One region of the Bacillus sp. NPDC094077 genome, then DNA from elsewhere that is predicted to be linked to it. Evidence: riboswitches for the same ligand, from Rfam matches in the RefSeq annotation. Region 1 holds a riboswitch; the other holds the start of a gene.
What was found. A riboswitch is a leader RNA that binds a small molecule or an ion and turns the genes downstream of it on or off. The one in region 1 is predicted to bind preQ1.
Positions count from the first base shown of each region.

Region 1 (7,805 bases):
CATTCTTGGAATTAGTAGAAGTTGCAAACTTAACATCGCCATTTGCTGAGGGTTGTGTGAAAAGTGTCATTACAGAAATTGAAGCATGGCTACATGCGATTGACGACACAAAATTGTAAAAAACATGCGTTTTTTTTCACATGTTTAACATCGACATAATGGGAAAATGATGAGATAATAAAAGAAAATTCAGAATTATTAAGAGGTGTTTCGAATAAGGAGCACCTCTTTTCACCAACAAAAAGGGGGGAAAGAAGTATGCTTCAATCTAATATGGATGTGAGTTTAGAAAGTTTGTTGAACTCATTACAGTCTACCCGAAGCACGCTATTATCAGAAATTGAAATGTTAAATGATACAGAAGTAAATCTAAAGCCACGTCGTGATAAATGGAGTATTATTCAAATTTTGCATCATTTGCATTTAGTTGAACAATCTGTCACATCTGCCCTTGTATATGCTTTACAAAAAAAAGAAAGAAATGCAACTCCATTTAAAGACCTTCAACTTACGCTTGATCGCACACATAAACGAGAAGCTCCTCAGCAAATGCAACCAACAGAAACTTTAATGAAAAAACAACAAGGAATTCAATTACTAGAACATTCACGACAAGAACTGTTACATGCGCTTCATAGTGTCATAGATGAAAAAGAATTATTTGAAAATGGATTAAAGCATCCGGTTTTTCATGATTTAAATTTGTATCAGTGGGTTCAATTTCTTGATTTGCATGAACAAAGACATCTTACGCAGTTAAAAGAGGCAAAACACGCAATTTTACAGCGATAAAGTGGAAGAAGTGGGAAACCGCTTCTTTTTTTTGACGCATGCATAGTTTTCTTTCTTACTTTGGAATACTACATGGAGAAAGAAAAGAAGGAGTTGAAAAGTATGTCCAAGAAAAAGAGAGAAGAAGAGCGCGCTTGGAAAGCTCGTAAAGAGAATCAAAAACCACATGGAAAAGTGAAAGCTTTTGCTGAATTGGTTGAAGGGACAGAAAAAACGTGATGATTATTTCATCACGTTTTTTGTATGAGTGGAAAGGTTAATAAGAAGGTTGTACCGATTCCTTTTTCACTTATAATATCAATTCTTCCATTCATAGCTTGAACAACACTGAATACGACCATCATTCCAAGCCCAGTGCCTTTTTCTTTCGTTGAATAGAACGGAGAACCGAGACGTTTCACTTGTTCTTGATTCATACCGACTCCTGTATCTTTTATATATAGCTGTATATGCTTATGATCAGGAATTAATGTGAAATAAAGATCACCGCCTTTTGGCATAGCTTCAATACAATTTTTTAAAATATTTAATAAGCATTGATTTAGTTTTTGCTTCTCTCCAGCGATAAAGAAAGAAGTGCTTTGCTTTATGTAATGGGTACGAACATTTGTCAAATTGGCAAGAGGTGTAATTAAAGATAATGCATGCAGTAATTCTTCCTCTAGCTGTAATGTTTGTTCTTTTTCAATACTCGGTTTTGCAAAGGTTAGGTAGTCGGTAAGGACATGATTTGCTTGTTCGATACCATTGATGGCTATGTCGATATACAATTTTCGCTCTTCTTCAGAACATGTATCCGACTGTAAAAGTTGCAAAAATCCTTTCGTTGAAGTTAAAGGATTGCGAATTTCATGAGAGATGGAAGCAGCCATTTCGCCTATTAAATGAAATTTTTCAGCATTCATAAGTTCATTTTGGAGACGAACCTGCGTTTGTAATATGTGTAGTAAATATAAAATAAGGATCGTACCTATTATTGTGCATAGTTCATACACGATAATATGTGGGATATAATCTGCATCATTAGTAACCCTTGCAAGGAAAAATGGTATCCAACCAAACCCATAAGTAAGACTGTAAAAAATAGCAAGTACTATTTTTATGTGATTGGAGCTTCGATTAAAAACTTTGCATGTAAATAGTAGAACAATGAATAGGAGAATAGAAGCGATAAAGGATGGAAAAACCCCTACTCCTCCTAATAAGAAGCGATATATGTTTAATACAGCTAAAATAGAAACGCCGGCAATAGGTCCTCCTGTTAATGTGCCGACAATTAATACGATATGTCGCATATCGAATTGAAAACCGTTAGTTGTTTTTGCAGCAAAAGTGATACATAGCATAGTAGCGAGACAACATAATGCAATAAATATAGCTGAATTTAATTTAGGAGATCGCTTTCCTTTTTGATTCCAAAATAAGTGATATGCAAGCATTGTAACGAGAATGGATAGTATATTTAAAAAGAGGTAAATAATAAAGAGTTTCAGTATGATGCCCCCTCCCCTAATATTAAATCAATCATACTATAAAACGAACGAAATGAAATGTGAAATAGCGGAAAAATCAGAAATTTTTTCTGGTAGTATACAATATGTTACAATGAGTTTTGTCAATGAAAGAAGGAATTCCGTGCTATGCATGGGAGAGGTTCGCGAACTCCCTCTATAAAAAACTATGGAAACAACAATATCCTTAGGTATTGTTTTGTTTTTTTATTGTGACAGTTCAAGAACGTTCTTTCTTCTTATTCGTAGTAGAGAAGGAGAATGAGTGAAATGAAAAAAGAAAAAGCGGTTGTTGTTTTTAGTGGTGGACAAGATAGTACAACATGTTTATTTTGGGCAATGCAACAGTTTGCAGAAGTAGAAGCTGTAACGTTTAATTACAATCAACGTCATAAGTTAGAAATTGATTGTGCAGCGGAAATTGCGAAAGAGCTAGGAATTAAACATACGGTACTAGATATGAGTCTATTAAATCAACTTGCTCCAAATGCGTTAACGAGAACGGATATGGAGATTACACATGAAGAAGGTGAATTACCATCAACATTTGTGGATGGACGAAATTTACTATTCTTATCATTTGCTGCTGTATTAGCAAAACAAGTTGGAGCACGTCATATTGTAACGGGTGTATGTGAAACTGATTTTAGTGGTTATCCAGATTGCCGTGACGTGTTTGTGAAATCGTTAAACGTTACATTAAATTTATCTATGGATTATCCGTTTGTCATTCACACACCACTTATGTGGATTGATAAAGCAGAGACGTGGAAATTATCTGATGAACTTGGAGCATTCGAGTTTGTTAGAGAAAAAACATTAACATGTTATAACGGAATCATTGGTGATGGTTGCGGTGAATGTCCGGCATGTCAACTTCGTAAAGCGGGATTAGATACGTACTTACAAGAACGCGAAGGAGCGAACAACTAATGGATAATTTCTTTGGATTTCGCATCGTAGAAAATTTGCAAAAAATGGACAAGGATATTCAACGTAAACAACTCAAATATCATAATAAAAGAGTAATGGTCAGCAAGGAATTTACATTTGATGCAGCACACCATTTACATTGTTATGAAGGGAAATGTAAAAACTTACATGGTCACACATATAAAGTTGTATTTGGAATTAGTGGGTATGTAAATGAAATAGGCCTTGCAATTGACTTTGGAGATATAAAAGAAATTTGGAAAAATGAAATCGAAATATATTTAGATCATCGCTATTTAAACGAAACATTACCAGCGATGAATACGACTGCTGAAAATATGGTTGTTTGGATTTATGAAAAGATGGCAGAAGCATTAACGAAAGATAATCGTGTAAACGAATATAAAGGAGCTCGTGTTGAATTTGTTCGTCTTTTTGAGACACCAACTAGTTATGCGGAAGTAAGACGGGAGTGGATGCTCGATGAGTAAAATCCCTGTCTTAGAAATATTTGGTCCGACTATTCAAGGTGAAGGGATGGTTGTAGGGCAAAAGACAATGTTTATCCGTACAGCTGGTTGTGATTATAGCTGTGCTTGGTGTGATTCAGCATTTACGTGGGATGGATCAGCTAAAGATCAAATTAGACAGATGACACCAGAAGACGTTTGGAATGAACTTGTAGAAATTGGTGGCGAAAATTTTTCTCATGTTACGATTTCAGGCGGGAATCCGGTATTGCTGAAAAATATTGAGTTTCTTCTTTCTATATTAAAAGAGAATGGAATGCGAACGGCAATCGAAACGCAAGGGAGTAAATGGCAAGATTGGTTACTTCAAATTGATGAGATAACGATTTCTCCAAAACCACCAAGTTCGGCGATGCATACAGATTTTCAGAAGTTAGATGCTGTTGTTCAGAAACTAGCGGGAAAAGATATTAGTTTAAAAGTAGTAGTATTCGATGATCATGATTTTGAATATGCAGTTAAGATGCACGAACGATATCCAGATGTACCATTTTTCTTACAAGTAGGGAATGATGATACAAAAACAGTGGATGATGCGATGCTAATAAATAAACTATTAGAAAAATATGAGTGGCTGATTGATAAAGCTGTAAATTGTAAAGCAATGAATGATGCGAAAGTATTGCCGCAGCTTCATGCGTTAGTATGGGGAAATAAACGCGGTGTATAACGAGAAGGGATGTTTAAAATGGCAGGAAGATTAGATGAAGATTTAAAAGAGGTAACATTATTAGGAAATCAAAATACAAAATATTTATTTGAATATAGCCCGGAAATTTTAGAAGTATTTGATAATAATCATCCAAACCGTGATTATTTTGTAAAATTCAATTGTCCTGAATTTACAAGTTTATGCCCGAAAACAGGACAACCAGACTTTGCAACGATTTATATTAGCTACATTCCAGAGCAAAAAATGGTAGAGAGTAAATCTTTAAAGTTATATTTATTTAGCTTCCGCAATCACGGTGATTTCCACGAGGATTGCATGAACGTTATTATGAATGATTTAATTAAATTAATGGATCCGCGTTACATTGAAGTATGGGGGAAATTTACACCGCGTGGTGGTATTTCAATTGATCCATACTGCAACTACGGTCGACCAGGAACGAAGTATGAACAAATGGCAGACTACCGTATGATGAACCACGATTTATATCCGGAAACAATTGATAATCGTTAATAGAAAGAAAGGGCCTGTATACTATACAGGCCCTTTCTTTCTATTATATTATGCATTTTGATTAATGACAGTATAGTTTTTATGACTTACAACTGTAAGAGGTTCCATATCTAGTTCTCTAAAATTATCCATAATTGTTATATCAACAATAACAGAGTTTTGATTTACTTTTTGAACACGGCCTTGCATGCCACCTTTAAATTCGATGATATCTCCAGTTTCTGCGATCTGCATAAGCAACTCTCCTTGTTACAGTTTTTCCAAAAAAGAATAATTTGGGATTTTTTATTTTCCTTTATTTTGAACTATGTTTCCTGTTTTGTAAATGTTTTCAAAGTAAATAGTCGAAAAAAATTCATATTTTGTAAGATAATATCCAGATTTAATATGACGGTGGAGAAAAAGTGTTTATATCTTTATATTGGAGTATAATGGAAATGGATGTTGGTCTGTTAATATGGGGGAAATAGGAGCGGTAAAATAATGTTTGAAATTATGGGGAGTTTTATAGCTTTGTTCTTATTTTTATTTTCTTATATACAGTTGAAGAAAATTCGTCAATATGAAACGAATACATACTTTGATGGAATAGATGCTTCTATTACTCATGATAGTGGCGGAGATATGTAACAATATGTAACTTTTATTTTCAGCATGTTATGATGAATGTAAGAAATAGTACATAATATAGTTCGTAAGTGATGAATGGAGAGTGGAAAGAATGTGGATATCTTTTATTCGTCATGGTCGCTTGAATAGTGCTATAGAACCGATGACAATTACTTCATTTCATGAATGGCTGAAGAGATATGATGTAGATAGTGTGGGTAGGGAGTGTAACATACCGATTGAAACAATCGAGGCAGTAGAATCGGCAAATTTAATTGTATCGAGTGATCAAAGACGTGCTGTACAGTCAGCAGCGGAATTAATGAATTCTTTGTCCTTTGTGCAAAATTCTCTTTTTAGGGAAGTAGAAGTACCGTCGAGTTTTTTTGCACCGGAATGGTTTAAATGTAAACCAGGAACGTGGTTTTTTATTGGACGTGCTTTATGGATGGTTGGGTATCATAAAGGTGTTGAGTCGTATAAAGAAGCAAGAGAAAGGGCGAAAGAAGCTGCTAATATGTTACATCGCTACGCGCTGGTGCACGGGAAAATCGCGATAGTAGGACATAGTTATTTTAATACGATGATTGGTGCGGAACTGAGGGCGATGGGATGGTCTGGACCTCCTATTTTTCACCGGAAGCCGTGGGGATATACAAAGTATACGTTCCATGAGGCGATGAATGGAAGGGTATTAAATACAAAATTAACTTAAAAGCACACGATTTTATATAAAATCGTGTGCTTTTTTTAAGATATAGAAACCAATGTACGTAATGGTTTTATTAGATGGGCATAAGGTTCGCCAACGAGCATCACAGTTTTATCTTTTTTGTAACCTAGTTTTTCATACAGTGAAAAAGCACGTTTGTTTTCTAAGTTAACAAGTAAGGCGATTTTTTCATGACCTTTTTCAGCAGCATGAAGTTCAGCTGCATCGATTAATTTAGAGCCAATGCCACGTCCACTGTACATATTTGAAACTGACAACGTGTCAATATAATACTCATCAAGTTCAGCTTCTTTTTCTAACGTAATGGATTCGTCTTCATGTAGTTCTCTTAAGTAGTGTACGATTGGTGCATCAAGTTGTTCAGCGTCACTACCGTGATAAACGACAATAACCCCAACTGCTTTTCCATCTTGTTCAGCTACTAAACAGTTTTCATAGCTCAATCGATTATTTTCTTTTGTGAACCATGTTTCAAGTCCAAGTAATACTTTTGCTTCAACTGTGCTACCAGTGATTTTTTCAGCAATTTCGTGCAGAGCGTTATACAATAAAGGGGCTATTGCCTTTGCATCTGTCTTTGTTGCTTTCCGAATCATAGTATCCCTCCTAGTTCTATTCGTATATTGTAACATAGTGGTATGGAACTTTGTATGATTGAATGTCGAAATGTTTGATATAGAGAAGTAGCTATGTTAGTATATGATATTTAGTGGACATATAGTAAAATAAAATTGTTTTACAAATAATGAATATGAAATTGGAGAATAGCAGCTGGATAATTTTACAGTTGTTGACCTATAGAATATACGATAAAATAAAATATTGCATAGAGGTGAAATACATGGATGAACAATTAGCAAATACAATTTTGGATCAGCTGAAAAATGGCGAGATAAAGGAGTATGTTGCAACGAAAGATGTATTTTATACGTTTAGGAAAGTTGTAGTAAGTCGAGAAGATTTTAAACATATTATTGGGAACGCACAGCGCGGCGGGCAAGTAATTTATACATATTCAGAAACGCCACGTTCATAAATAGAAGATAAAGGAGAGGAGAATTATGGGCGATTTTAAACAAGGCATTTTACCGCATTGGGATTATATGTGGAAAGATAGAGCTGGCAATAGATTTATGGGAATGGTTATGTATCCAGAGAAACGAAAATGTTCAACAAAAATGCTTCAGAAAATAAAAAGGGCGTATGAGCAAGCAGCAGAAATTAAAGTAACTGTACAAGTTCAAAATACATATCAGTACATAGAAGGAATGATCGTATACTTTGATGAAGAAGCTCCTGTATGTACAATGCTTGATAAAGATGAGAATCCACATCACATATTTGTAAAAGATATTTTGCGTATTGAGCACTCTGAATAAACTTTTCATAAATAAATTGAAATTCCATAATAATAATCTTTTTCTATAATAGTTATCTTTTAGTATGTAACGAGCAACGAAAGTATATGTATAATATTTAATAAAGTAAAATTGATAAATGTAATCGTTTGT
Region 1 covers NZ_JBNNUF010000003.1:303,610-311,414, forward strand. The annotation lists gene ACQKNR_RS10230 (M3 family oligoendopeptidase) at 1-119, shown strand, start outside; gene ACQKNR_RS10235 (DinB family protein) at 259-792, shown strand; gene ACQKNR_RS10240 (DUF6254 family protein) at 895-1,011, shown strand; gene ACQKNR_RS10245 (ATP-binding protein) at 1,023-2,231, opposite strand; PreQ1 riboswitch class I at 2,437-2,480, shown strand; gene queC (7-cyano-7-deazaguanine synthase QueC) at 2,574-3,236, shown strand; gene queD (6-carboxytetrahydropterin synthase QueD) at 3,236-3,727, shown strand; gene queE (7-carboxy-7-deazaguanine synthase QueE) at 3,720-4,436, shown strand; gene queF (preQ(1) synthase) at 4,455-4,952, shown strand; gene ACQKNR_RS10270 (YkvS family protein) at 5,001-5,186, opposite strand; gene ACQKNR_RS10275 (hypothetical protein) at 5,436-5,582, shown strand; gene ACQKNR_RS10280 (histidine phosphatase family protein) at 5,674-6,276, shown strand; gene ACQKNR_RS10285 (GNAT family N-acetyltransferase) at 6,312-6,890, opposite strand; gene ACQKNR_RS10290 (hypothetical protein) at 7,136-7,330, shown strand; gene ACQKNR_RS10295 (hypothetical protein) at 7,356-7,673, shown strand.

Region 2 (7,805 bases), 220 kb from region 1:
ATAACGATACTAAGTCCAGTTAAGAAACCAGCTTTTGAAGAGGTTGTATAAAGTAAGCCGAATGTTTGTAATAAATAACCAACACATAAAAAGAATCCAACAATTAATCCAGCGAGACTACTCTGTTTTATATCTTGTTTTGAAGGTTTTTGTGAGAAAATCATTTGAACGAATAATAAAATAATTCCAGCGAATAAAAAACGAACCCCATTAAAAGTAAATGGTCCGACAAAAGACATAGCATTTTGAACGACAACAAACGTAGCTCCCCAAATAAAAGAGACAAATAATAAAGCAAGAGGAGCAATCCACTCTTTTTTCACACTCATACCCCCCGTTAATTTTGTAAGATAGCTTTTCTAGCTAATTCATCAGCTACTTTATTTTGACTACTTGGAATCCACTTAATAAAAAAGAGATCGAAACTTTTTATGTACTGTAGTGCTTCTTCTAATAGTGGTGCAAACATTTTATTTTTGGCGTATTCTTTTTCAACAGCTCGCTCAACAAGCTGAGAATCTGTACGAAAAGATACAATGCTATAATTATGCTCCGTGCAATATTTTAATGCAGCAAGTAAAGCATGGTATTCTGCTTCATGATTGGACATTGTCCCAAGTGGTAATGCTAATTGTACAGGTGGTTGTACGCCTTTAATAAACACTCCCGCACCAGAAGGACCAGGATTTCCTTTTGATGCACCATCAATATACACTTCAATCAAAATGAGAAACCTCCAAATTATTAGATTATCCCCTACTTAAAAATGTTCTCAAAGTAGGAGATAGAGCATTTATCCCGCTATTTGCGGGCAGTAAGATTCCCACCTCAAAATTCGGCTAGAGCAAAGAAGTTAGGTGGGAGATCAACTGCCCGTAAACGCCCGATTGGTTCAACTAATAATCAGTTGGGGATGCCCCCCCTACTGATTAAAGTTTCACTTTATCCAATTGTAATGCTATAACGACATGTAAATGTTTCGTTCGCCTGTAAAGACTGAATTCCTTTTTTCTCTTTGAAATCTTTTGCTGGATTTATTTCATCAGCAATTCCATACCAAGGTTCAATACATAAGAAGGGTGCGTTATCCCCTGATGTCCAAACGCCGACAAATGGGAATCCGTCAAATTCTACTTTTACAAATTTATTATGTTTATGAGAACGAATAGAGATTTCATTCGTATCCATATTTTCAAAAATAAGTGCGTCATTTTTGAATAAATCATATGTAATTGGTAATTCTTTCGTACTTTCAGCAATTAGTTGCTTGTTACTTGAAAGATAAGGTCCTTCTAATACGCTTGTTTCTAAGCGTTCTGAACCATGAAATGATAAATGATAATCTGTAAATGATTCGCCGTCTAATAAGGGGAGGTTGAATCCAGGATGTGCTCCGATTGAGAAGAACATCTCTTTTGAAGTAGGATTATTTACTTTATATGTTACATGAACGATTTGTCCGTCTAGCTCATAAGAAACGAGTAATTCGAATTCATATGGGTATTTTTTTAATGTTTCTTCATTACTAGTTACGATATAAGTGATTTTTGTTTCACTTTGTTCTTTTACAGAGAACGTAAGATCACGAGCAAAGCCATGTTGTGTTAAAGAATATGGTTTACCATCTACGTAGTATGTATTATCTACTAATCGGCCGACAATTGGGAACAAAATTGGTGCACGGCGACCCCAATAAATAGAATCACCTTGCCATAAATATTCTGTGTTATCTTCTTTTAAGCGAACGCTTTGTAATTCTGCACCTTTGTCAGAAATGGAAACGATCACTTTTTCATTTTGAATTGTTGCTGTCATGAAGTGAAACCTCCTAAATCTTTCATATGTCTTATTATACGTTTTCTAAAAGGAAAAAGGTAGTGAATGATAGGAATCTATTGACGAAAGAGTGCCTATTGCGTAAAATATAATCTTGTTGTTTAAAAACGAATAACGTGGTTCGAAACCATCCCACGTAAAAAAAACTAAGGAGATTTTGTCATGAATATAAGAACATTAGTCGGTAATGGTATTTTAGCGGCATTATATATTGCTGTTTCTATGCTTATTCAGCCGTTTGGCTTTACGAATGTACAGTTTCGTATTTCAGAGATGTTTAACCATCTCGTTGTATTTAATAAGAAAGCAATTTACGGAATTGTATTAGGTGTATTTTTAACGAATCTCTTTTTCTCACCGATGATCGCTTACGATTTAGTATTTGGAGTAGGGCAATCTATTCTTGCATTAGTTGCAACGATTATTTCTATGCGATTTATTAAAGGTGTTTGGGCTCGTATGATTTTTAATACAGTTATCTTTACGATTACAATGTTTATGATTGCAATTGAACTTCATCTTGCATTTGATCTACCATTTATGTGGACTTGGTTAACATGTGCAGCGGGTGAATTCGTAGTAATGGCGATTGGTATGCCTGTAATGTACTGGATTAATAAGCGAGTACAATTTGAAAGATTTATGTAATAGATGAAAGGGCCATTCCTTATATAGGATGGCTCTTTTTATATGTGATTATATTGAATATAATACTGTGACTCTTGATAAAATATAATAAAATAAAGTAAAGTGAGGCTTTAAGTAGCTGGATACATATAAGAAGTCTTATATAAGGGGAATCTAGTATGAAATATAAAATTCATTGGTTGTATAAAACGAAGCGTGGTTTGCAGACTGAATTAACAACAGATTATATGAGCATAGAAGAAGTACTTCAATTTGCAGAGGATTTCGAGAAAACAGGAAGAGTGAAAGAACTTTTATTTTACGATGAAATGGATGCAGAATGGTCATTAAAGGAAATGAAAAAACTGAGTAAACAAGTGGAGGAAGAGCTTCAAGAAATATATGTTTACTTTGATGGTGGTTATGACCTTCAGACGAAGGAAGCTGGAGTAGGTATATGTGTGTATTATAAAAAAGGAAATACAAACTACCGAATTCGCCGCAATGCATATATAGAAGGGATATATGATAATAATGAAGCGGAATATGCATCATTATTATACGGGATGAATATACTCGAGGAATTAGGAATTAAGTATGAAGCAGTTACACTTCGTGGAGATTCCCAAGTCGTACTGCAGCAATTGGCTGGAGAGTGGCCTTGCTATGATGAGCATTTAAATCATTACTTAGATCAAATTGAACAAAAGGCGAAGCAAATGAAATTAAAACTCGTATGTGAGCCAATATCTAGAAAACAAAATAAAGAAGCACATCAATTAGCAACGCAAGCATTAGAAGGGACGGTCATTGATAGCCATAAAGAAATAACCGAATAGAGAGGTGCGAAGGTGGATAAAAAGCAACTCATTACAGAGGTAAATGACTTATTAGAAACGTATTGTGAAGGTTGTTTTTTGCGAGAACATAACCGAAAGACAAATAGTAAATATTATGCTCATTCATTTTGTATACGACAATGTACAGTTGGAGAAACATTGAAAAAGTATGGAGAACAGCTGTCATGAAAAAACATCCAGAGAAAACTCTCTGGATGTTTTTTAGTGCTTCGCTTCGTTTAATTGATGCTCGCACTTGCTTAATTTCTTTTCCTCATTCATTAGAAACGGCTCATCTAAATCTGTCGCAACAGATTTCATAACTTCAAGCTGAGACCGAGCTGCTTCTACGGCAGTAGTGGCATGCTCTAATGAGCCTGGATCCATTGAAATTGTTGCAGAACCTACCATTTTTTGTGCCGTTTCTACACGGAATTTTACTTCTTCAAAATCATTTACGTTTGATCCCATTGTTACTTCCTCCTTTGTAAATTATGCATTTCACATAGTTTTTGCTCTGTAAAACGGAAATATACAAAGGAATAACAAAGGAGGTTACCAAGTAAGGTAACCTCCTGTCATATGTTGGATTAAAGTTTTACTACGTTAGCAGCTTGAGGTCCGCGGTTTCCTTCAGTAATGTCGAAAGATACTTCTTGACCTTCTTCTAAAGCTTTGTAGCCGTCGCCTTGAATAGCTGAGAAGTGTACGAATACATCGTCAGCGCCTTCCATTTCGATAAATCCAAAACCTTTTTCGTTGTTAAACCATTTTACTTTTCCTTGCATGTTACAATTCCTCCTAAAATACGATTACTTTTTTTCATTTAGTGAAATTCTTCTAAAAAGATAATATAAACTAAAAATGCTATAATCTTGAATATTCTGCTAAATGATTAATTTAAATATACACGAATTGGTAGAATTTAGTCAAGTAAGCGGTTTAAAGTTTTTGTATTTTTAAATAATTTTTCAACCGAATTTTGAAAAAGGTATAGGACAGGCTGAGTATGTAATATTCTTAATTGAATGCTATACATAATGAGGTGAAAGGATGAATGAGTCGTACTTATTAGATAATGAAGGGATGAGAACGAGAACTGACATACCGAATTGGGTTGCAAAAGAATTTCAAAATTTTTCAAGCGTTGTGTTAGAGCCAACTTTCCCATGTTATTTCGGTTTAACAGCTTTGAAAAAGAATGAACTTCGTTATTCATTTCTCTCTCATAATGATTGGAGTCATTTGCCACATACAATGTTATCTTTTTTAGAATTAATGAAAGAGCAACCAATTGTAAAAAGAGGTTTTTTTCTTTTTGTAGAACCGGAATGTGAAGAGCAATCACTTGAATATTATCGTGATTACTTTTGGAAAGTACTACAGTATTTACATGAACACGATGATCAATCATGGCCGCAGCAAATTCCAAAAGATCCGGATCATTATTTATGGGAATTTTCATTTGGTGGTGAACCAATATTCGCATTTGGAAATGCACCAGCTTATAAGCAGAGAAAGACTAGACATTTAGGAAATTCGCTCGTTATTGGATTTCAGCCACGCACCATTTTTGATGGATTAGAAGGGGATCGTCCTAAAGGAGCATATTCAAGACAAACGGTCCGTGACCGAGTTGAAAAGTGGGATCAACTGCCGAAACATCCTAATATTAGTCATTATGGTGATCCAGACCATCGTGAATGGAAACAATACTTCATAGGGGACGATATAGAGCTAATGAAAGGGAAATGTCCTTTTCTTCATAGGATAGAAAAATAAGAGCCATCATCTGGATGGCTCTTTTGTATATTTTGGGTAAAAAGGGGCATTTTACTAGTTAATATTTCTTATGAAAGCTAGTCTATTTTTAAAAATTACAACATTACTTAATAGTAAAGGGAATAGAAAGGATAGAGCGATGTTTGGAGCAATTATACAGCAAATCGTTTTAGGTATTTCATTAGCTGCGCCGGTAGGTCCGATTAATATTGAAATGTTAAAACGAGGGATTGAACGTGGTTTTTGGCATGCGTGGGTTGTTGGAATTGGTGGAATGACTGCAGACATTTTGTTTATGCTGCTCATTTACTTTGGTTTATCTTCTGTGTTTATGTATGCATATGTACAAGCTTTTATGTATTGCGCGGGGTTTTTCCTGTTATTTCATTTAGGGTTTCAAAGTGTAAAACAAGGAATTTTTCACTCGAATATAGAATATAAACAAGAAGAGGTAGGGGGACTTAAACAATCTTTTATGGCAGGGTTTTTAATTGCCATATCCAATCCATTAAATCTTGTTTTTTGGTTTGGTATATATGGAAGTACACTTAGTTCATTGCTTACGAAGGTAACGAAACAAGAAGCTTTTTTATACAGTCTTTGCATTATCGTTGGTATTATTTTGTGGAATTTAAATATTGCTTTTTCTGTTCATTTTGGACGAACTTTATTAAAACAAAAAGCACTTGGCTACATAACAGCCGGAGCAGGTATTATTTTAGTAGGATATTCTATCCATTTTGCATACAAAGCTTTACAGTTGTTCACATAAGATTGAAGGGGAGATTTTTATGTATCGAACCACTATTGATGGAAAAGAAATTATCATCACTTTAGCACCAAAAATTAGAAAAGAAATTACTGATAGGAATCCACTATATGAAGCGGTATTTAATAATACAGCAAGGTTGTTGCAAACGAAACAACCGACGTTTGCGGTAAATCATGAAGTATTTGGGCTCATTATTGGAGAGGTACAAAGGGGAGAGGTAACAGTGTTTGCGGTAGAACACATTATTCCGAAGCAAAATATATTTGGTCCGAATACTTTTTTCTCTACAATAGAACAGCAGGCAAATTTGTAAGGTGAATAGAAAAGAAATAGTCGTAACGATATGTTGCGACTATTTTTTTGAAAAGGGGAGAAGAAATATGAAGAGAGTGGGGAAAGAGTTCTTTTTACAACATGATATTGTTATTATGTATAGTATTCTATTTGCTTTTATCATTATTTTAAAAATGCAATTTTTTACATGGATCGGTATGTTAGCGTGTTTGTTTGGGATTGTTTTTTATACGTTTAACGAATATATGACACTTCGCTTTTTGTTCCATTTAAAGCCACCTAAAAACGCATTTTTATTAAAAATGTTAAGAAGATTACATTATGATCATCACGTATATCCAGATGATTTAAAACTTTTATTTTTTCCTGTATGGTTTAGTATACCTAGATTTACTATATATTTACTTATATGATTCTCCTCGTTTATGAATGGAAACATTATATTGCACATAGGCCGATTCGTCCCTTCACTAAGTTTGGAAGATGGCTAAAAAAACAGCATATATTACACCATTATAAAAATGAAAAGTTTTGGTTTGGTGTTTCAAATCTGGTATTTGATTTTATATTTGGAACGCTTAAAGATGGTGAAGATGTTGAATTAAGCGAAACAGCTCGTAATTTGGAAAAGGAGAAAAAGAATTTTTGGGCTTCACTTTATAACGGCTATTTATGGGAAGTGGGCTAATAAACCGTGTTGGATGTACAAAACTTCTACGGATTCTAGTTTCACTTTATTTTGAAAAAGTATATTAAAATTTTAGGAGAAAATGCCGAAAAATGTCTATCGAAAAATCTTTGCAGGAATGTATGGATTGTCTAAAATGGAAATAAGTTTCTGAATATTTGTAAAATTTAATCTTTTGGTGCGCAAGGGGAAATGTATTTCGAGTTGGAGAGGGGACCAGAGAATGAAACGAGATGATACGTCAGCACGTAAGTTGCAAAATGAGGTGAATTATACAGAGATTGTTCAGTCAGAAGAATTTAAATTACTTTTAGATAGGAAAAGGAAGTTTATCGTTCCGATGAGTATTTTCTTTTTAAGTTTTTTTATAGCACTACCTATTTTAACATCGTATTCAAAGGTGCTTAATACACCGGCATTTGGTGATGTGACATGGGCATGGATATTTGCTTTTGCGCAATTTATTATGACATGGTCATTATGTATGATTTATAGCAAAAAAGCCGAATCCTTTGATGAAATCTCGCAAAAAATTCTGCAAGATATGCAAAAAGGGAGGGGCTGAATTTGAATACTACTGCTTTTGCTCTATTTTTAATTATCGTCCTCGGTACACTCGTTATAACCTATTTTGCATCGAAAAAAACGAAAAATGCGAGTGAGTTTTATACCGCTGGAGGGGGGCTAACTGGCTGGCAAAATGGTCTGGCCATTGCCGGAGATTACATGTCTGCTGCTTCATTTCTCGGTATCGCAGGAGCGATAGCCTTAACTGGATTTGACGGTTTCTTTTATAGTATAGGTTTCTTAGTGGCTTATTTAGTTGTACTATATCTCGTTGCAGAACCGCTTAGAAACTTAGGGAAATATACGCTTGCTGATATGATTGCCGCGCGTTTTGATGCGAAAAAAGTTCGTGGTATTGCCGCGCTTAATACGATGACAATTTCAATTTTTTATATGATTG
Region 2 covers NZ_JBNNUF010000003.1:527,601-535,405, forward strand. The annotation lists gene ACQKNR_RS11495 (DMT family transporter) at 1-323, opposite strand, end outside; gene ACQKNR_RS11500 (reverse transcriptase-like protein) at 338-724, opposite strand; gene ACQKNR_RS11505 (aldose 1-epimerase family protein) at 943-1,815, opposite strand; PreQ1 riboswitch class I at 1,947-1,992, shown strand; gene ACQKNR_RS11510 (QueT transporter family protein) at 1,999-2,484, shown strand; gene ACQKNR_RS11515 (ribonuclease H family protein) at 2,643-3,302, shown strand; gene ACQKNR_RS11520 (zinc-finger domain-containing protein) at 3,315-3,491, shown strand; gene ACQKNR_RS11525 (DUF2564 family protein) at 3,525-3,773, opposite strand; gene cspB (cold shock-like protein CspB) at 3,893-4,090, opposite strand; gene ACQKNR_RS11535 (YqcI/YcgG family protein) at 4,356-5,084, shown strand; gene ACQKNR_RS11540 (LysE family transporter) at 5,224-5,856, shown strand; gene ACQKNR_RS11545 (cytoplasmic protein) at 5,876-6,169, shown strand; partial or broken gene ACQKNR_RS11550 (sterol desaturase family protein) at 6,237-6,838, shown strand; gene ACQKNR_RS11555 (DUF485 domain-containing protein) at 7,062-7,403, shown strand; gene ACQKNR_RS11560 (solute symporter family protein) at 7,406-7,805, shown strand, end outside.
Region 2: it holds a riboswitch for preQ1, as region 1 does, so the genes downstream of both, ACQKNR_RS11510 (QueT transporter family protein) here and queC (7-cyano-7-deazaguanine synthase QueC) in region 1, are expected to answer to the same signal.